Regions from separate parts of the Aminobacter sp. P4_D5 genome, predicted to be linked through region 1. Evidence: riboswitches for the same ligand, from Rfam matches in the RefSeq annotation. Region 1 holds a riboswitch; each other region holds the start of a gene.

Evidence for each region. A riboswitch is a leader RNA that binds a small molecule or an ion and turns the genes downstream of it on or off. The one in region 1 is predicted to bind cobalamin.
Region 2: linked by a shared signal. The riboswitch ahead of AC1DWF_RS11285 (DUF1636 family protein) and the one ahead of AC1DWF_RS06525 (CbtB domain-containing protein) in region 1 are both predicted to bind cobalamin.
Region 3: linked by a shared signal. The riboswitch ahead of bluB (5,6-dimethylbenzimidazole synthase) and the one ahead of AC1DWF_RS06525 (CbtB domain-containing protein) in region 1 are both predicted to bind cobalamin.
Region 4: linked by a shared signal. The riboswitch ahead of AC1DWF_RS25575 (TonB-dependent receptor domain-containing protein) and the one ahead of AC1DWF_RS06525 (CbtB domain-containing protein) in region 1 are both predicted to bind cobalamin.

The regions. Positions count from the first base shown of each region.
Region 1 covers NZ_JBFUIP010000018.1:16,480-21,299, reverse strand. The annotation lists gene cobD (threonine-phosphate decarboxylase CobD) at 1-1,013, opposite strand, end outside; gene cbiB (adenosylcobinamide-phosphate synthase CbiB) at 1,012-1,977, shown strand; gene cobO (cob(I)yrinic acid a,c-diamide adenosyltransferase) at 1,990-2,607, opposite strand; gene cobU (bifunctional adenosylcobinamide kinase/adenosylcobinamide-phosphate guanylyltransferase) at 2,609-3,118, opposite strand; gene AC1DWF_RS06530 (CbtA family protein) at 3,111-3,875, opposite strand; gene AC1DWF_RS06525 (CbtB domain-containing protein) at 3,892-4,068, opposite strand; cobalamin riboswitch at 4,105-4,301, opposite strand; gene AC1DWF_RS06520 (gamma-glutamylcyclotransferase) at 4,369-4,820, opposite strand, start outside.
Region 2 covers NZ_JBFUIP010000040.1:19,289-24,108, reverse strand. The annotation lists gene AC1DWF_RS11290 (winged helix-turn-helix domain-containing protein) at 1-954, shown strand, start outside; cobalamin riboswitch at 949-1,155, shown strand; gene AC1DWF_RS11285 (DUF1636 family protein) at 1,195-1,635, shown strand; gene cobW (cobalamin biosynthesis protein CobW) at 1,632-2,669, shown strand; gene cobN (cobaltochelatase subunit CobN) at 2,684-4,820, shown strand, end outside.
Region 3 covers NZ_JBFUIP010000039.1:1,367-6,186, forward strand. The annotation lists gene galU (UTP--glucose-1-phosphate uridylyltransferase GalU) at 1-648, shown strand, start outside; cobalamin riboswitch at 717-901, shown strand; gene bluB (5,6-dimethylbenzimidazole synthase) at 948-1,670, shown strand; gene AC1DWF_RS11000 (outer membrane beta-barrel protein) at 1,667-3,346, opposite strand; gene AC1DWF_RS11005 (KpsF/GutQ family sugar-phosphate isomerase) at 3,497-4,495, shown strand; gene AC1DWF_RS11010 (NfeD family protein) at 4,605-4,820, opposite strand, start outside.
Region 4 covers NZ_JBFUIP010000166.1:6,731-11,550, reverse strand. The annotation lists gene AC1DWF_RS25585 (FecCD family ABC transporter permease) at 1-612, opposite strand, end outside; gene AC1DWF_RS25580 (ABC transporter substrate-binding protein) at 609-1,484, opposite strand; gene AC1DWF_RS25575 (TonB-dependent receptor domain-containing protein) at 1,495-3,354, opposite strand; cobalamin riboswitch at 3,523-3,725, opposite strand; partial or broken gene AC1DWF_RS25570 (transposase) at 3,923-4,133, opposite strand; gene AC1DWF_RS25565 (ATP-binding cassette domain-containing protein) at 4,747-4,820, opposite strand, start outside.

The DNA.
Region 1 (4,820 bases):
TCGCCAAGCGCCACATCGAGCCGCCGCCATTCCAGTTCCGTGCCCGGCAAGCCACAGCGCAATTGTGTCGGGCGGTCGAAAAAGCTGCGCACCAAGATACCTTCACGGCCAAGCGCATGGAACAGGCTCGAAGCGTCTTCGATATCGACATGGCGAAACAGCGAGGTGCCGCCGGTCACGATCACGCCGGCGCGAGCGAAAGCCTGATCGAGACGGTGCGCGGCCTTGGTCAATATCGTCCGCATCTCGCGGTGCCAGTCGGAATCAGCCAGCGCCTTGGCCCCATATTCCAGCGCCGGCACGGCCACCGACCAAGGGCCGAGTTCTTCTTCGAGCCGCCCTGCGATGAACGGATTTGAGATGGCAAAACCCAGCCTGATGCCCGCAAGCCCGAAAAACTTGCCGAACGAGCGCAGCACGACGATACCGCCCAGATCGACATCGCCGGCCATGCTTTGTGCTTGCGGACCAACGTCCATGAAGGCCTCGTCGACGACCAGAAGTCCGCCCTTGGCGCGCAGCTTTTCGGCAAGCGCCAGCAGGTCCGCGCGGGAAACAACGCGCCCATCGGGATTGTTCGGATTGACCACCACAGCAAGGTCGGCCTCGGCCAGACGCTCGAACTCGCGCACCTCGGCCACCTCGTGCCCGGCGATTGCAGCAGCGCGTGCATGCTCCTGATAGGTCGGCCCGAGCACGAGAGCCCGGCCGGGCCGCACCAGCGAGGCGATGCGCGGCAAAAGGATCTGGGTGCCCGGTGCAGGCACCACATTGGCCGCCGTCGGCGCGCCGTAGGCGGTTGCGGCGATGGCTGCTAGGTCGCGCGCACGGCCTGGCTCGGGCAGACGCGACAAGGCTGTGGCAGGCAGCTCAAAAAGCGGATAGGAGTGCGGGTTGATCCCGGTCGACAAGTCGACGAACGGCTCGGGCGCTCCAGGAAACAGCGCCCTCGCCCGCTCCAGGCTGCCGCCGTGGTCAATCGTCCCAGTCCTTCGTCCATCAAGAAGCGTCATGTTCGTTCCGCTTGCCTTCCTGTCGCTTCTGTTCGAACTCGGTCTCGGTTACCCGGACCGGCTGGTGCGTGCCATCGGCCATCCGGTGATCTGGATCGGCAAGCTGATATCCTTTCTCGACACCAGCCTCAACCGCGCCACCGATACCGACGCCAGGCGCCGTATTTTGGGCGTCGTTGCCCTCGTCGTCATCGTTGCCCTGCCGGCCGCGCTTGCATTTGCCGTCGAGCACCTGTGTGGGCTTGTCCCCTTCGGCATTCTTCTCACCGCAGTCGCAGCTTCGAGCCTGGTTGCCCAGCGCAGCCTCGGCAGCCATGTGAAGGCGGTAGCCGATGCGCTCGACAGCGGCGGAATCGTTGCCGGCCGCAAGGCGGTATCGCAGATCGTCGGCCGCGACCCTGACAGCCTCGACGAAGCTGGCGTCAGCCGCGCGGCCATCGAAAGCCTGGCCGAGAATTTCTCCGACGGCATCACCGCCCCCGCCTTCTGGCTCGCTGTCTTCGGCTTTGCCGGCGGTGCCGCCTACAAGGCCGCCAACACCGCCGATTCGATGATCGGCCACCGCACCAAGCGCCACGAAGCATTCGGCTGGGCGGCCGCGCGTTTCGACGACCTGATCAACCTGCCGGCATCGCGGCTGACCGCGCTGCTTATCGTTCTTGCCGCCTTCCTCGTTCCAGGCACCGACCCTTGCCGCGCATGGAAAGCGGTGTTCCGCGACGCCAGAAAACACCGCTCGCCCAATGCCGGCTGGCCTGAGGCGGCAATGGCCGGTGCGCTGGGTCTCGCCCTCGCAGGCCCGCGCACTTACGGAGGGGTCATGGTCGACGACGCCTTCATGGGCGACGGCGGCCGGCGCGAAGCCAATGCCCAGGATATCCGTGCCGCACTCCGACTTTACTGGACGGCCGACGCGCTGATGGTCGGCGCAATGGGATTGATCGCCGTCATCTTCTGGCTTTAGGCCGCAGATCCCTTAGAACTCGATGCCTTTCTGTGCCTTAACCCCAGCCGCAAAATGGTGCTTGGTCGCGCCCATCTCGGTGACGAGATCGGCGGCTTCGACCAGTGCAGGCTTGGCATTGCGGCCGGTGACGACGACATGCAGGCCTTCGCGCCGGCCCTTGAGCGCAGCCACGACGGCGTCGAGATCGAGATAGTCGTAGCGCAACGCGATGTTAAGCTCATCGAGGACCACAAGCGCGATGCTGGGATCGGCCATCAACTCCTGAGCCTTGGCCCAGGCGGCTTCAGCGGCGGCGATATCGCGCTTGATGTCCTGTGTTTCCCAGGTAAAGCCTTCGCCCATGGTGTGCCAGACGACGCGGTCGCCAAATGTGGCAAATGCATCCTGCTCGCCCGAATGCCACGCGCCCTTGATGAATTGCACGACGCCAACACGATGGCCGTAGCCGAGCATGCGCAGCGCAAGCCCAAAGGCCGCGGTCGACTTGCCCTTGCCGGGACCGGTATTGACGATCAGCAGACCCTTTTCCACAATGGTCTTTTCCGCCACCTCGGCGTCCTGAACCGCCTTGCGCTTGGCCATCTTGGCGCGATGGCGCTCGGCTTCGGTCTCGTTGATTTCCTTCATCTCATTTCACCTTTATCGGCAGGCCAGCGACCATGAACAGCACCTCGTCGGCACCGGCTGCCACCATTTGATTGAGCCTGCCGGCTGCATCGCGGAAGCGGCGGGCAAGCGCGTTGTCGGGCACGATGCCGAGCCCGACCTCGTTGGCAACGACGAACCATGGGCCGCGCGGCCGCGACAGCACCTCGGCGAGCCGGGCACTTTCCGCTTCCACGTCATGATCGGCCAGCATGTGATTGGTCAGCCACAGCGTCAGGCAATCGATGAGTACCGGTTCGCCATCGGCGACACTGTCGAGCGTTGCTATCAAATCAAGCGGCGCATCCATTGTTCGCCAGCCTTCGCCGCGCCTGGAGCGGTGGATATCGATGCGCTCGCGCATCTCGTCGTCATAGGCCTGCGCGGTGGCGATGTAACTCCATGGCGCAGGGAATGCGGTGATCAGCCGCTCGGCGTGCGCACTCTTTCCAGAGCGCGCACCGCCTAGCAAAAATGTCAGCTTCTTAGGCAAAGCTGCCGCGCAATGCGCCCTGCGTACCCATGAAACGCTGCCGCACAGCCCCCGCGACAGCTCCGAGCACCACCCAGAAAACCAGGTTGGTGATGGTCACGGCGACGACGAAGCTGTGGTGCAGGTCGGCCGGTATCGGCGAATCATGGCTTTCTGGCTGCGGCGCACCGATGATGTGCGGAGCAACGATCAGCGCGACGCCGAGGATGGCGAGCGGCAGCGACTGCTTGAAAGCGATCAGTGCCAAGCCGGCAGCGGTTGCCACCACCGTCATAGTCCACCAGATCTGGCGCGCGCCAAGGTCGGCCGCCGGCATGGCGGGCAACTCAGGTGGCAGCCCTAGGCCCGGCGCGAGTGTGAAGACAGCAAAGCCGGCAAAGCCCCAGAACACGCCCTGGCGCCAGTTGGCGATGCCGCCGGCAAATTCGGAAACCGCGACCAGGATCAGCGCGAATGCGACGCCGCTGACGATATTGGCCAGTGCCGAATAGGCGAAACGCTCAAAGCCGTCGGCGGGTGCCCAGGCTTCAGCTTCCTCTTCAGTGGGAGCCATGGCTTGCGCCGCAGGTGCTGACGTGGTCGCTTCAGTGCCAGCGGCTGGGGCCGCGGCATGCTCATGGCCGCCGCCGGCATTTTCGTAAGTTTCGGCCTTGAGGATCAGCGGAACGGTTGCATAGGTTTGGAGCGCGGCAAGGATCACGCCGGCCAATAGGCCGCTGATCGCCGCGATGAACACGACGTTGCGAAATACAGACATGGTTGGGGTGCCTTCGTTAGTGGCAGGGGAAAGCCATCGAGTGGCGATAGTCGTGGGCAGCGTTGTGCACCACGTCCATATGCGAGAACCCGAGGAAGCCAACAACGAAAAGGCCAAGCAGCGCCGCAAGCGCGAGCTGCATTGTGCGCGACTGCGAGGAAACGTCGGCGCCGATTGCAGAAACAGTAGTCATCTTAAAGTCCTTTCGCCCTCCACCCGAGGGCCTCGAGAAGTGTCCCTGTCGCCGGCAGGTCTCCTGGCTTGCGGATCGACACCCTTCCCCGCCTTCCCGAAGCAAGCTTCAGTGGCATTTGGGGAGAGCTAACCGCATACAGTTGCGGGGGCAGCCACGGCTTCGGACCTTCAAAAGGCCCTTACCGCATTCCCTCTTGATTCCGTAACGGAACCGACGACGCCACGACTATAGAAACAAATGCCTTGGGCGGCAAACCAAATTCCGACGCCGGGCGGTGCGAATGCGGCGTTTTGGCGATCAGCTCCGGGCCGCGATTCGTTCGGCCACCAGATGCTGCAGCCGCCACAGATGCCGGTCGTGGATGGCGCGCTGCTCGAGGTTCTTCACCACATTGTAGAGATAGTCCGCCGCCGAGCCCCAATGGCCGCAGGTTGTGGCCAGCCGTTCGACAACCTCGTCCTCGCCAAGTGCGCCGGCATAGGCCCGGCCGCCGCGATTGACGACGAAAGCAAGGGCGGTCAGCGGGCCGTCGTCGGTGACAAGGTTCAGCCAGCGCGGCTTGTAGGTCGAGGGCTTCAGCGTCATCTCGCGGCGGTAGAGCTTGTCGAGCTGTTCGCGCCTGTCGCCGTCCATGAGCCTGAGCGCCACGCCCTTGCACTGGCCGCCGCGATCCATGCCCATCATCAGTCCGGGCTGCTCTTTCGTTGCCCGCCAGCGGTTCATGCTGACGCAAAACGAACGATGCCAGC
Region 2 (4,820 bases), on a different contig from region 1:
TCGCTGTTGCCGCTAGAGACCTTTCCCCTGATGCGCTGGCGTATGGCGCGGGCTGAGGAAGGGATGTATGGCGGGCTTGCCAAGTTCGGCCGCGCGAACAGGCCTTACATAGAGGAGATTTTCCGCCACGTGGTCGACCGCGGCCCGATCGCCGCTTCCGAGATTGAAGGCGCCAAAGGTTCGGGCGGCTGGTGGGGCTGGAGCCGGGAAAAACACGCTTTCGAATGGCTGTTCTGGGCTGGCCGCATCACCACCCATTCGCGCCGTGGCTTCGAGCGACTTTATGATCTGCCCGAGCGAGTCTTGCCCGCGGGCATTTACAACAGTCCCATCCCTGCCCCGGCCGACGCGCATCGCGAACTGTTGCGAATCTCCGCCCGGGCCCATGGCGTCGCGACGGCCGCCTGCCTGCGTGATTACTTCCGCCTGTCGCCCGCCGAAATGAAAGGTCGCCTCGAAGAGCTGGTCGAAACGGGCGAACTGATTCCCGTCCGCGTCGAGGGCTGGGACAAGCAGGCCTACCTGCACGCCCAGGCCCGCATTCCACGTAAGGTCAGTGCCCGCGCCTTGCTCGCGCCGTTCGATCCGCTGGTCTTCGAACGCAGCCGCGCCGAAAGCCTGTTCGGCTTCCGCTACCGAATCGAGATCTACACGCCGGCCGAAAAGCGCCAGTATGGCTATTATGTCCTGCCCTTCCTGCTCGGCGAACGAATCGTCGCGCGCGTCGACCTCAAAGCTGACCGCCCAGCCGGTGTCTTGCGCGTCCATGCCGCCTATGCGGAGCCCTGCGCCCCGCCCGAAACGGCGGCCGAACTCTATGAAGAGCTGCAGCAGATGCGTGACTGGCTTGGCCTCGAAAGCATCAAGGTCACACCGGCCGGCGATCTCGGACCGGCGCTGAGCGACATTGCGGGTCGCTCCCTCACGTTGACTCCACCCCTCGCGAAAGCMTAAATCGACCCAGACGGTCTCCTCCCGGCAAGGGGAGGAGCTAAGAGGGAATGCGGTGCGGCGCTTTTGGCGTCAAATCCGCGGCTGTCCCCGCAACTGTAAGCGACGAGCCAAGACCGGTAACCACTGGGATGTCCTCCCGGGAAGGCGGCACGAAGGCGACGACTCGCGAGCCAGGAGACCTGCCGTCTGAAACATTGATCCGATCGCCTGGCGGGTGTCCCAGGCAAGGAGCCTGGTATTTTGGAACTCGACGACAATCTCTCTGTCGAAATTTTGGACGCATCCAGCGATGGCGCCGACCTGCGCGCCGCAGCGGATGTGACGATTCTCGTCTGCTCATCCTGCCGCGACGAAAACGGCTCGGACGCTCATCCCCGCGCAGGCGCCAAGCTCGCCGAATCCACACGCGCCGCCGCTGCACAAGAAGGCATCACGGTGCGCAGCGTCGAATGCCTCGGCAACTGCAAGCGCCGCCTGAGTGCGGCGATCCTGCGCGACGGCTCATGGAGCTACGTCTTCGGCGATCTCGCCATTAGCTCGGGCGACGACCTGATCACCGGCGCAAAACTCTTCGCCACCTCGACCGACGGCCTGATCCCGTGGCGAGGCCGTCCCGACAGCCTCAAGCGCGGCCTTGTCGCGCGCATCCCTCCCCTCGACCTCATCAAGGAAGACAAATGACCGCCTCCGTCGAACGCGTCCCCTGTACCGTCATCACCGGCTTTCTCGGCGCCGGCAAGACGACGCTGCTCCGCCACATCCTCGAAAACGCCAAGGGCAAGCGCCTCGCCATCATCGTCAACGAGTTCGGCGATGTCGGCATCGACGGCGAAATCCTCAAAGGCTGCGGCATCGACACCTGCCCGGAGGAAAACATCGTCGAACTGGCCAAYGGCTGCATCTGCTGCACCGTCGCCGACGATTTTGTCCCCGCACTGGACCAGATCCTGTCGCGTTCGCCACGTGTCGACCACATCCTGATCGAGACTTCGGGGTTGGCATTGCCCAAGCCGCTGATCCAGGCCTTCCAATGGCCCACGGTCAAGAGCCGCGTCACGGTCGACGGCGTCATCGCCGTTGTTGACGGCCCAGCGCTCGCAGAAGGCAAGGTCGCCGCCGACATGGACGCGCTCGCCGCCCAGCGCGCCCAGGACGAGACGCTCGACCATGATGATCCGGTCGAAGAAGTGTTTGAAGACCAGGTCGCCTGCGCCGACCTCATCATCCTGTCGAAAAGCGACCTGCTCGACGAGGCCGGCCTTGCGCGCGCCAACGCCATTGTCGGCGAGCACCTGTCGCGCGCCGTCAAGATCGTGCAGACCGCGCACGGCAAGGTCGACCCTTCGGTGCTGCTTGGCCTTGGCCTCGCTGTCGAAGACGACATCGAAAACCGCAAGACCCATCACGACGGCGCCTTCGACCACGAGCACGATGATTTCGACTCGTTCGTCATCGACATTCCTTCGATTTCCAACCCGGATGAACTGGCCAAGCGCGTCGCCACCGCCGCCGAGGAAGAAAACGTGCTGCGCGTGAAGGGCTTCGTCGAAGTCGGCGGCAAGCCCATGCGCCTGCTCGTCCAGGCTGTCGGTCCGCGCGTCAACCACTACTACGACCGCGCCTGGACGGCCGAAGACGACCGCCGCTCGCGTCTGGTGGTGATCGGCCTCAAGGGCCTCGACCGCCCGGCCATCGAGCGCATTCTTGTAGGCTGAGCCGGGCCAGATAGATGCACATCCTCACCACCACATCCGCCTCGCTCGACGATCTCGTCGAGCCTGTCGATCTCAGGCAAACGCCTGCGGATGTGGTGGCGTTGTCTTTCACCGACAGCGATCTCGCTGGCATCGCCGCCGCCTGGAAGGCGGACGCGGCAAGCCTGCCATCGATGCGGCTCGCCAGCCTGCGCGACCTCAGGCATCCGATGTCTGTCGACCTCTGGATCGACAGTGTAGCGGCGCACGCCAAGGTCATCATCGTCCGCATCCTCGGCGGTTATGACTGGTGGCGCTACGGTTGCGACCAACTCGCTGCCATGGCTCGAGAAAAGGGCATCGCTCTTGCGCTGCTGCCGGGCGAAAGCCACGATTCGGACTCGCGGCTGGTCGAAGGCTCGACCTTGCCGCGCACAGAACTCGACGCGCTGCTTGGCTATTTCCGCGAAGGCGGACCGGAAAACATGAAGGCGCTGGTTGCGCGCCTCGCAGGACTGGCGAGCGCGGAAGCGAAAGCCGATGCCAATGCACCGGTGACGGTGCCCAAAGCCGGTTTTTACGATCCGGCGCGAGGCGTGGTCGAATCCCCCTTCTCCCCGTTCACGGGGAGAAGGTCCTGGCAGGGGGACGAGGGGCAGGAGCCAACGCTCGACGCCCTTGCGCCGCCCCTCATCCGCCCCTTCGGGGCACCTTCTCCCCGTGAACGGGGAGAAGGTGATATCGTCCCCATCCTGTTCTATCGCTCGATGCTGCTGGCAGCCGATGTCGCCCCCGTCGACGCACTGACCGACGCACTCATCCGCCAAGGCATCCGGCCCGTCCCGATCTTCGTATCAAGCCTGAAGGACAAGGAATCGCTCAGCTTTGTCGAGGCGGCTCTTTTTGCGTTAGAGCCATCAGCCATCATCACGGCTACAGCGTTTGCCTCAGGAGCGGAACCCGGCGCGGAAACACTGTTCGACCGGGCCGGCGTTCCCGTGTTTCAGGTGATCGTCGCCACCACCCGCCGCGAAGCCTGGGAGGGTAGCCCGCGTGGGCTGGCACCGGCAGATCTTGCGATGCATGTCGTCATGCCCGAGCTCGACGGCCGCATCCTCGCAGGCGCCATCTCATTCAAGTCCGAGAGCGAACTCGACCCGGCGCTCGGCTTCCGCGCCTTGGCCAACCGGCCCGAGCCGGACCGTGTCGAACAGGTCGCAACCCGCATCGCGGCACATCTCAGGCTGCGCGAGACGCCGCCCGAAAAGCGCAAGCTCGCGATTCTCATCCCCGATTATCCCAGCGCGCCCGGCCGCACAGGCTATGCCGTAGGCCTCGACGTACCCAACAGCGTCTTGGCCATGCTGCAGGACCTCAAGGACGCCGGGTACGGCGTTGAATCGATTCCGGAAACTCCGCGCGAATTGCTCGACCTGATCGAGGCGGGTGGGCATGGACTGGCGCTTGATAACTATCTCGCGCAGTCCGCTGATCTGCCCACGGATGCAAGGAACGTGGTTGAGGCGGCGTGGGGGGAAGCTGCGCTGGAGGCTGTAACAACTCCACCATCGCACCGCCCCTCATCCCCTGCCGGACCTTCTCCCCGTAACGCCGGGGAGAAGGAAGACGGCCGCAACGCCGACGCCCCCCTCTCCCCGTCTTTGAGGGGAGAGGGTAAGGGTGAGAGGCAACTCCATTTTCCATTCTGCGCCTCCACCTTCGGCAACGTCACGGTGGCCCTCGCCCCGGATCGCGGTCGCTCGGCCGATCGCCGTGCCGACTATCACGATCCGACCCTGCCGCCACGGCATGCGCTGCTTGCCTTTGGCCTGTGGCTGCAAAAGTCGCTCGGCGTCCACGCGATCATCCATGTCGGTGCGCATGGCACACTTGAATGGCTGCCGGGCAAGACTGTCGCTCTGAGCCAGACCTGTTTTCCCGAAATCGTCACCGGTTCGCTGCCTGTCATTTATCCCTTCATCGTCTCCAATCCTGGTGAGGCAGCCCAGGCCAAGCGCCGTATTTCGGCCGTCACGCTCGGCCACCTGCCGCCGCCACTTGCCAGTGCCGGCCTCGACGAGAACCAGCACAAGCTTGAGCGACTGGTCGACGAATATGCCCAGGCCGATGGCCTTGACCGCCGCCGCCGCGACCGGCTGGCCAAGCTGATCG
Region 3 (4,820 bases), on a different contig from region 1:
CGCGGCAAAATCGAACAGCTTGAACGGCTGCAGCGGCTCCAGCCAGGGCCGGGCCAGACCTCTTTCACCCGCCAGCAGGTGCCGCTTGGCCTTGGCCATGCGGTTTGGTGCGCGCGCGAACTGGTCGGCGACGAACCTTTCGCACTGCTTTTGCCCGACATGATCATGCAGTCGGAAAAGAGCTGCATGCGCGAGATGGTCGAGCTTTACGCCGAAACCGGCAGCAATATTATCGCCGTGCAGGAGTGCGATCCCGCCGAGACGCACAAATACGGCATCGTCGGACAGGGCAAGGCCGTCCACACCGGCTTCGAAATCGAAGGCATGGTGGAAAAGCCGAAGCAGGGTACGGCACCCTCCAACCTTTTCATCAATGGCCGCTACATCCTGCAGCCTGAGATCTTCAACATCCTGGCAAGCCAGGAGCGTGGCGCCGGCGACGAGATCCAGCTCACCGACGCGATGCTGAAGCTTGAAAAGCAGCAGCGTTTCTACGGCTACCACTATCGCGGCCGCACCTTCGACTGCGGCTCGCCGGAAGGCTTCGTCGAAGCCAATGTCGCATTTGCCCTGTCGCGTTCGGATCTCAGCAAAAGCATGGCCGGTGTCATCGAAGGCTTGCTGCACGAGATGAAGCCGGGCCGCTAAAGCGGCTGCAATGTCGCCCGCGCGTCAATTTTGGGCGCGCGGAGCGATGGCCATCGGGGCCTGCTCCAGATAGACATGTCCTGCCAGGTGCCCGCAGCGATGCGGGAGAATCGGGAACACGGTGCAAATCCGTGGCGTGCCCAACGCTGTAAGAGGGACCGTATCGGCAAAAGCCACTGTTCATCTTGAATGGGAAGGTGCCGACAACGGGTTGAACTCGAGCCAGAAGACCGGCCCGGCAGAAATCGTCCTCCGCATGGTCAGGCGGGGGAAATCGATTGCTCGCAAGGGGATACGCGATGCCGGCTGACCATTTAAATTCCAATTGTTTCGACCAAGCTGCACAAGATGCCGTCTACCGCGCCATCTTCACGCGCCGCGACGTGCGCAGCCATTTTCGGCCTGACCCACTGAGAGATGAGCTGCTGGCGCGGCTGCTGATGGCTGCCCATCACGCGCCGTCGGTTGGCTTCATGCAGCCATGGAATTTCATCGTCCTCCGCGATGCCGAGCGCCGGCAGAAAGTGCGCGACCTGTTCTTCGCCGCGCGCCAGCAGGAACTGCCGCACATCGCCGAGGAACGGCAGGCACTTTACCGCAAGCTGAAGCTCGAAGGCATCTGCGAGACCCCGCTCAACCTTGTCGTCACCTGCGACCGGAGCCGCTCGGAAAATTCGCCGCTTGGACGCTGGCACAATCCGGAAATGGATCTCTACAGCACCGTTTGCGCCGTGCAGAATTTCTGGCTGGCGGCGCGTGCCGAAGGTGTCGGCGTCGGCTGGGTCAGCATCCTCGACCGCGAGGCGCTGAAGCAGCTGCTAGGCATTCCAGATCATGTCGTGCCGGTGGCTTATCTCTGCGTTGGCCGGGTCTCCGAATTCGCGCAAAAGCCCGACCTTGAAAGGCATGGCTGGGGCAGCCGCCTGCCGCTGGCCGATCTCATCATGAGCGAGGTGTTTTCCGGTGGCGGAGAAGAAGCGCTGAAGGCGATTGCCGCCGAACTCGTTGCCCCTGAATCCTAGCGCTGGATTCTCATCCCGAGGAACACTGTGTTGGTCGTGCTATCGCGGTTGGGCAGTGTGCTGGTGAACGTTTCATGGCGCAGCCTGCCGGTGAGGCCGGCATAGCGGTTGAGCCACCAGGTCATGCCTGCTTCGGCGGTCAGCGTCAGATCGTGGTCCTCGGAGTCGGCATAGTCGCGCCAACCGGCGCCCACGGCTGCCATGCCCGTGAGGTTCGCGCGGATTTCACGCTCGACGCTGAGACGCCCAGCATAGAGAATCGAGCCGCTTTCGCCCGGAGTGGTCGAGCCTTCCACGAAGGTTGCGCCGTTGAAGCCAACGATGGTGCCACGGATCGGCGACCATCTGAGGTCGGCGGCAAATGTCGGTTCGGAAATGGTCTTGAGGCGCTCGTCATCGAAGTTTTCGCTGATCCAGCCGGCCGAAAGCTCGCCGCCGAATTTCTCGCCCATGTCCAATTCGACGCCGGCGCGTGCGCCGATCCTGTTCGACGAGCGTTCGAAGCCGGCAGTGTCGAAGCGGAGATCATAGACGCGGCGTCCGTATTCGACCTCGCCAAATGGCGTCAATGCAGGCGATATCTCGTAGCCGGCGCGCAGCCTGCCTGTGTAGAGCGTGGAATTCCTGTCTTCCTGAGACAGCGTGGCGCCGTCCGACAATTGAGCGTCGCTGTAGGTTTCCTTGGTCGCCTCGCCGGCCACGCCGAAGCGGAATTTGCCGACATCCTTCTCCAGCCCAAGCTCGCCATCGAGGATGTGGAGCGTCGGCCGCTCGGCGGTGCCGACGATGACGACGGGGGAGGTGGCCGATTCCGGGCGGAAATCGTAGCCAAGACGCGCGATGGCCCGAAGGTCGTCGGCGAGGTCGAGCTGCAATCGGCCGTTGATGCCTCCGGCGAGATCGTCGACCTCCTGCCCGGAGAGGGATTTGCGAACGATGCCATACGCATCGATGTTCGCCGAATGGCTTTCCCAGTCCGATGCGGCATTGAGCCGAAGGGCGGTATCCGACAGCACCGCCGACTTTCCGTCCGGGCTCGAATCGGCGTTCGAACTCGCCTCCAGTCCTTGCACGAGGCTGGGCCTGAGCACAAAACTGCCGACGCGGATGCCGGTGGGCGCGAAGGGAGTTGCATCGATCAGGGGCGTAAGTGCCTCGATGGCGGCTTGCCGTGCGGATTCCGGGCCGTTCTCCACGCTGGTTTCTGAGTCGATGGTACCCTGGCGCACGGTGCCGGTGGTAATGTCGTCTTCCGCCGCTGGCGCAACGGGCCTGGTGGCGGGCGCCCTTGTGGGGGCCGCGCGTTGCCGTCGCGCCTCTTCGGCACGTTGGCGGGCCGTGGTAGGCTGGCGAGCGGACGCCGCGCTGTCGGCGTTGGGCGGCTCGCTGAACAGGCTGTCTTCTGCGGCTGCGTCCGCCTGGTCGGGTAGGGCGCCGGGGCTGACAGGCTGATAGTCCGCGACCTGATCTTGGGGTTCGGGCGTTTGCGGCTGGGCCATGGGCCTGCGCGTCAGCGAACCTGTTGCGTCTCCATCTGCAAACGTACCGCGCAAGCCGGCTTCCTGAGCATGCAAAGGCGTGGCGCAAAGCAACGTCGCTAGACTTGCTGTTGCCAGCAAGGCGCGCAGTCCTGCACTGCCCCACGGTCCTTTTTGCTCTGGCCTGATCTGCGCCATCTTTTCCACTGCTTCGCCGACGCATGGGCGCCGCAATTACCAACTGGTAAATGGCCATGGTTAACGGAGCGTTTCCCGCCACCCCGGGGACGCATCGTTCGGGCCGGATAATCATGGACAGGGACCGTTCGACGCGCTAACGCATGCGACATGCACGCTGGATCGCTGAAAAAAGAGCCGGACCGGCAGGCGTCGATCGCCTCCGCCCTCCGCACCGTCACCACTGAGCAGGCCGGCATGGCCGCGCTTGCTGCCGCGCTCGAAGGGGTATTGGCGGAGCCATTTGCCCAAGCCGTCTCGACCCTCGGGCAACTGAGCGGCCGGGTCATCGTCACGGGTGTTGGCAAGAGCGGCCATATCGGCTCCAAGGTCGCAGCGACCCTGGCCTCGACCGGAACGCCAGCCTATTTCGTCCACCCCTCCGAAGCCATCCACGGCGATCTCGGCATGATCACCAAGGAAGACGCGATCGTGGCACTCTCCTGGTCGGGCGAGACGGCCGAACTCAAGGGCATTGTTGCCTATTCCAGGCGCTTCTCGATCCCGTTGATTGCCATTACCGCCGGCGACGCTTCCGCATTGGCACGTCAGGCGGATGTCGTCTTGTCATTGCCGCGCGCCCCGGAAGCTTGCCCGCATGGGCTCGCGCCGACGACCTCGACGCTGCTCCAATTGGCAATTGGCGATGCGCTGGCGGTGGCCCTGCTTGAAGCGCGCGGCTTCACCGCCGACCACTTCCGCACCTTCCATCCGGGTGGCCAGCTCGGCGCGAGCCTGATGCCGGTCGGCGACCTGATGCACATAGGCGATGAAATGCCGATCGTATCGGTTGGCACCAAGATGCCAGAGGCGGTCAAGACGCTGTCCAAGAAGCGCTTTGGCTGCGTCTGTGTCGTTGACGAAGATGGCAAGCTCGCCGGCATCATCACCGACGGCGATCTGGCGCGCAATCTCGACCGCAATCTTGCCGAGACCAATGTCGAAGACATCATGACCCGGCGGCCCAAGACCGTGCCACGACAGATGCTGGCAGGTACTGCAACTGCCATGCTCAACGAGCACAATATCAGTGCCATTCTCGTGGTCGAAGACGACCGTCCGGTCGGCATCATCCACTTCCACGATTTGCTCAGGGTCGGCGCTGCATAGAGCGCCGTGCGTCCGAACGGACGCGCAAAGGACGCTCTAAATCATTGAATCTACGCATCGTGCTTTCCGAAAATCGATTCCGATTTTCGGGCAGATGCGCTAGGCAGCGTCAGACCGGCTCCACCACCAGTTCCAGATCGGCGTCCGCGGCACTGATGACACGCACCTGCGTGCCGACAGGCAGGTCTGGACCGGAAACGCGCCATGTCGTGTCGCCGAGCTTGATCCGTCCCCGGCCTTCCTTGATCGGCTCGGTCAGCGTTGCGGTGCGCCCGATCATCTGGGCGCCGCGGCGGTTGAGCAGCGGCTGGTCGGAGACATCGCC
Region 4 (4,820 bases), on a different contig from region 1:
GCCGATGAGCATGAATGGCAACGCAAGCCAGACGTGGGTCATCGACCGGTCGGTCAGGGAGCCCAGCATCCAGAACATGATCTCGAGGGCGGCAAATGGGTTCGGCGAGAGATTGAGCGCTAGAGACGTCATCGCGCCTGCGAAACTCGATACGGCGACACCTGCCAGAATGATGGTCAGCGTGCTGCCGCGAAGACCTGCCAAAGCCTGGACGACCACGACTGCGACGGCCGCCGCAGCGAGCGCTGAAAGCGGAAGTGCCAAGGCAAACACTGATGTGAGCCCGGAGTAGATGGCGACCACGGCACCAAGCGATGCCGATGCACTCACGCCGATCAGCCCGGGTTCAGCCAGCGGATTGCGCAGGTATCCCTGGAGCGCGGCACCCGATAGGCCAAGGGTAGCTCCGACCATCAGGCCAAGCAGAGCGCGGGGCAGGCGGATTTCCTGCATGACCAGGGCGATCGCATCCGCCTTTGGGGAGAACAATGCGGCGAGGCTGTCGGAAAACGCTATCGCTGCCGGGCCCACGGTCAGCGACAGCAGAAACAGGCAGGCAGTAACCAGCGCCAAGGCCGCAAGTACCGCATAGTAGGGCATTGGGGCTCTCATGGATTTCCCCTGATGTTGCTGGCCGCAGCTTGGAGGATCCGAGCCGCTTCAAGCGTGAAGGGAGCACCACAGATCGTGTAGCCGGAGGGTACGGTGACCGATCTTCCTGAGGCAGCGATGGCGCGATAGGCCGGGTGGACAAAGTTCTCTTGCGCAAGCGCAGGAGCCCCGTAGGACGTGTTTCCGTCGGCGATCAGGTCAGGCTGGGCGAGGACGAGCATTTCCAGCGGCAACCGAGAGCTTCCAGACAGGCCGAGCTTGTTCGCGAGGTTGGCCAGGCCCGAAAGCTTGACGACCTCGTCTACCAGCGTGCCGGCGCCTGACGTGTAGCTATTGGCATAGTAGGTGGCTACCGTCTTGCCTGAGGGTGGTTCCTTCTCGAGCTGGGCGATGCCCTTGTCGAGTTCGCCGACAAGTTCGGCTGCCCGGTCCTCCCTGGCGAGGACCTTACCCATTCGAAGGATGTTCGCACGGATGTCGGCGATCGAACTGTCGGGAGCGAATTCCTCGACCCGGATGCCCAGGCGCCGAAGCAGTTCCACCGTCGTTCTCGTGGTGTAGGTGCCTGCCAGCACGAGGTCGGGCTGCATCAGGAAGACCTCCTCCGCGAGACCATGATTGACGGCAATCCCAGCCGCCTTATCGAAAAGAACGGAGGTGCTGGGATCGCTTGCCATGTAGGAGACCGAGTGCAGCTGTTCCTTGTCTGCAATCAGCATGGCCAGCTGATCGGTGCACACGTTCATCGAAACCACGCGGCTGGGGCCGTCGGCTGCTTCTGCCGCAGGTGCAAAGGCCGCCAGAACGAGCGCGCCAGCGAATGAGCACAGCCATTGATGAAGGCTTGCTCTTGAAAGGCAGCAGGGAGACATCCGCATCATCTCAAAACTGGCGCGTGAAGCTGAGGTTGATGGTCCGTCCTGGCGCTCGATAGTCGGTGACGGTTGAATACTGCTCATCGAATAGGTTCTCGACCGAAAATTTCAGGCTCGATCTGTCATCAAAGGCATAGTCGGCCGTGAAGTCCACGGTGACATAATCCGGCAGCTTGACCGTGTTTGCGGCATTGGCATAGCGCGGGGAGGCGTAAAGCAGCTTGGCCGTGAGGTTGAGCTGCTCGGTTGCCCGGTAGCCGATCTCCGCCGTGGCCTTGAACCGGTCGCGGTAGGGAATGTAGAGCCCGTTGTCTTGGTTCTTTGGCTCGCGATAATCGATCGTAGCCTTGCCGCTCCAACTGTCGCTGAATTGGTGAGACACCGAAGCCTCTACGCCCGAAACCTTGGCTCTGGCGACGTTGAAGGGGAGGTACGTTGGGGGATTGGACGCGATCGCGTCGGTGAGCCAGGTCTGGTAGAGGGCTACGTCAACCGTCGTGTCGACCGTCGGCCGCCAGTTCAGGCCGATCTCGTAGGAACGAGACTTTTCCGGCTTGAGGTTTGGATTCGAGTAGCCCGGGTAATAGAGGTCGTTGAAGGTCGGGGCACGGAAGCCTGTGCCGTAGGACGCTCGCGCGATGAGATCCGGAACGATTTCCCAGCTGGCACCGAGATTGTAAGTCGTCGCATCGCCGAACTGTTCATTGTGATCATAGCGCAGGCCGCTATCGATGGTGAGTGCGCCATACTCGACCGAATACTGCCCGAAGACCGCGACCAGATTGCGGGAGTCGACACCGAAGTCGACGGTCGAGTCCACGCTTTCGCGATAGGCTTCAGCACCGCCAGCAACGACATGCGTTGCGTCCCCAAACTCGAAGGATTTCTCCGTCGATGCGAAGATTCCGAAGCGCTGCGTGTCAAACTCGCTGTTGCCAACAACACCATCACGGAAGTTGGTCGAACGGTCTAGGCCGCTGGAAACCTCGACAGTCGAATTCCAGCTGTCCGAATGCTTCAACGTGGCGCCGATCTTTCCGGCGAAGGTATCGGTGTCGACCTCGTTGAACGACGGAAACGAATTGTCATACTCCGTCCGGCCACGGGCAAAGAGGCCATCTGCGTAGAGCCGCCCCCAGTCGTAGGATTTGGCGACAGAGAAATTTAGCGAGCCCTGCAGGAAGCCGTCATCATCGGGTTCATGACCCCATGCCAAAGGGGTCGTGAAGTCATAGCCTTGGGTGCCGAGAAGGCTGCCGCCCACAGCGTATTCAACGCCGCCTGCCGTCTGGCCACGCACGTTGCCGGATACATGTGCTCCCCAGGGATATGTTACCCCCGTTGTAATCGATCCGCAGCGATCGCGTCCGTCGTCGCACTTGCCGCCCTGCCTGGTGATGATGTTGATCACGCCGCCAATGGCATCTGCGCCGTATTGGGCCGAATGCGGACCCTTCGCGATTTCGATACGCTCGATCGCGGAGAGCGGGATGTTGAAGATCGAGCTTATTCCGCTGGTGGCTGAGGCCGTACGCACGCCATTGACGAGCACGAGTGTCTGCCCCGAGGACATGCCCCGAAGATAGACATTTGTTGCGGAGCCTTGGCCGCCATAACCGATGATCGAAACGCCGGGATAGCGCTTGAGGAGCGAGGGCAGATCGGGCGCAGCCGATCCCTTGATCTCGTCTTCATCGATGACCGTGACGGAGGAGGTAGCCCGCACAAGCGAACTTGCGCGGCGAAGAGGCGTGGTGATCACCAGCCTATCGAGCAGGGTCGGCCCTGATGAAGGCAGCTCTTGCGCGTAGGTGTGACCGGGAAGTGCCAGCGACAGTGCGCCGGCGGCAATAAGTAGTCTCTGCAATTTTGCCCCCAAATGGTTCGGGTGGCGCGGTTAGGGCGCGCCAGTTTCTCCAAACCGCAGGCAGGCAGGTGCAGGGATGCAATTCACCCTGCGGCCCTCCGCATGCGGCAACACTTTTCAATGTCACCGCCACGAGCGACCGCGCCTGTCCGCACCCCGTGGACAAAGCATGGGTGACTGGAACGGGCAGGTCTCCTGACTTCCGTGTCTCAGCCTTTCTCCGCCTTCCCGACCGCATAACGTGCGCTCAGTGGCATGTTGGAGAAGGCTCAACGGTTACAGTTGCGGGGGCAGTCGCGGATTCGGCCAGTGGCCTCACCGTGTTCCCTTTTCATCCACCTCTCGGCGGAACCAATTCCGAGTCGGAAAATAGCCAGCGCGCCGAAGTTGTCAATTGGAGGGGTATCGGAATTCTTGCAGCGAGTGCATCTCATTTGTCGTAGGCAAATTGAAAGGCGTCAAATTCGGGTCTAATCCAGTTATTGCTGCCTAACTGGGACTTGTTTTCTGTATTATTTGCCAGGCATGGGCCTTCATGCTGCAGGTATAGTATTCTGTATTTGCGGAGAATTATGACAGCGACCGATGCGACGCGCCCGCCGCGACGCACGTTCAGATAAGTGGCGTAGATCCACAGATACGGCCAGTCGCCTTCGATTGGCCGGGCCAGGAAGGCCTGACCTTGTCGTGGTCTCTTCGCACAGCCACGTGACCTGGCTCTCGGAAATACTGCTCATGCCCATCGCCATGACCGGATCGTGGACCGAGCGCGTCGAGATGCGGCTGCCCCACGCCCCATCAGTTTTCTAGCTCCAAAATTGCATGACTGCGTCCGCAGGCGCTCGTAGTCACGATGGCTGGGCGTGGTGCGGATTGGTCGGATGGCGCGGTAGAAGAAATAGCAAAATCAGATGGTTACGCATCTCTGTTAATTTTTTTATAGATGCCTATCAGGCATTTCACATGAAATCTAATAGGAATTTTACGGTTGCGGGCTCGTGCCAAACGTACCAAAGCCCGTGCTCGAATAGCGACGTTGCCCGACCCACCCAACTTCCCGGCGAGTATCCCTAACCACTGTGCTCGGTCATTGCGACTCGCACGGAGATCAAAGAGTTTTCGAAGGGGGGCAGCAAAGAGCCTCGGGTTTCAGCGGCATAACGTTCACCGAACAGTTCGAAATTCTTGCCGCACAATTGGCCTCGGATCAGGCGCTCTCTGCGCCTCCACTCAGCCGTTGCAACTGCCCTTTCTCGACGGCATGCTGAGTCTTATGAAACCCTCCACGCCGCGCGAAGCCTTAACGGAGGCGGTACTCGTACTCGACCGTGGTGATCTGAAACGTGCTGGCCCTTTCCCAAAGGCGACAAAAGATCGACTTCGTCCGCCGGCCTATGTATCCAGCCAACCAGGCGTCGGTTCGGGCAATGGAATGGCGTCGAGCAATGACCGTGTGTAGTCGGAAT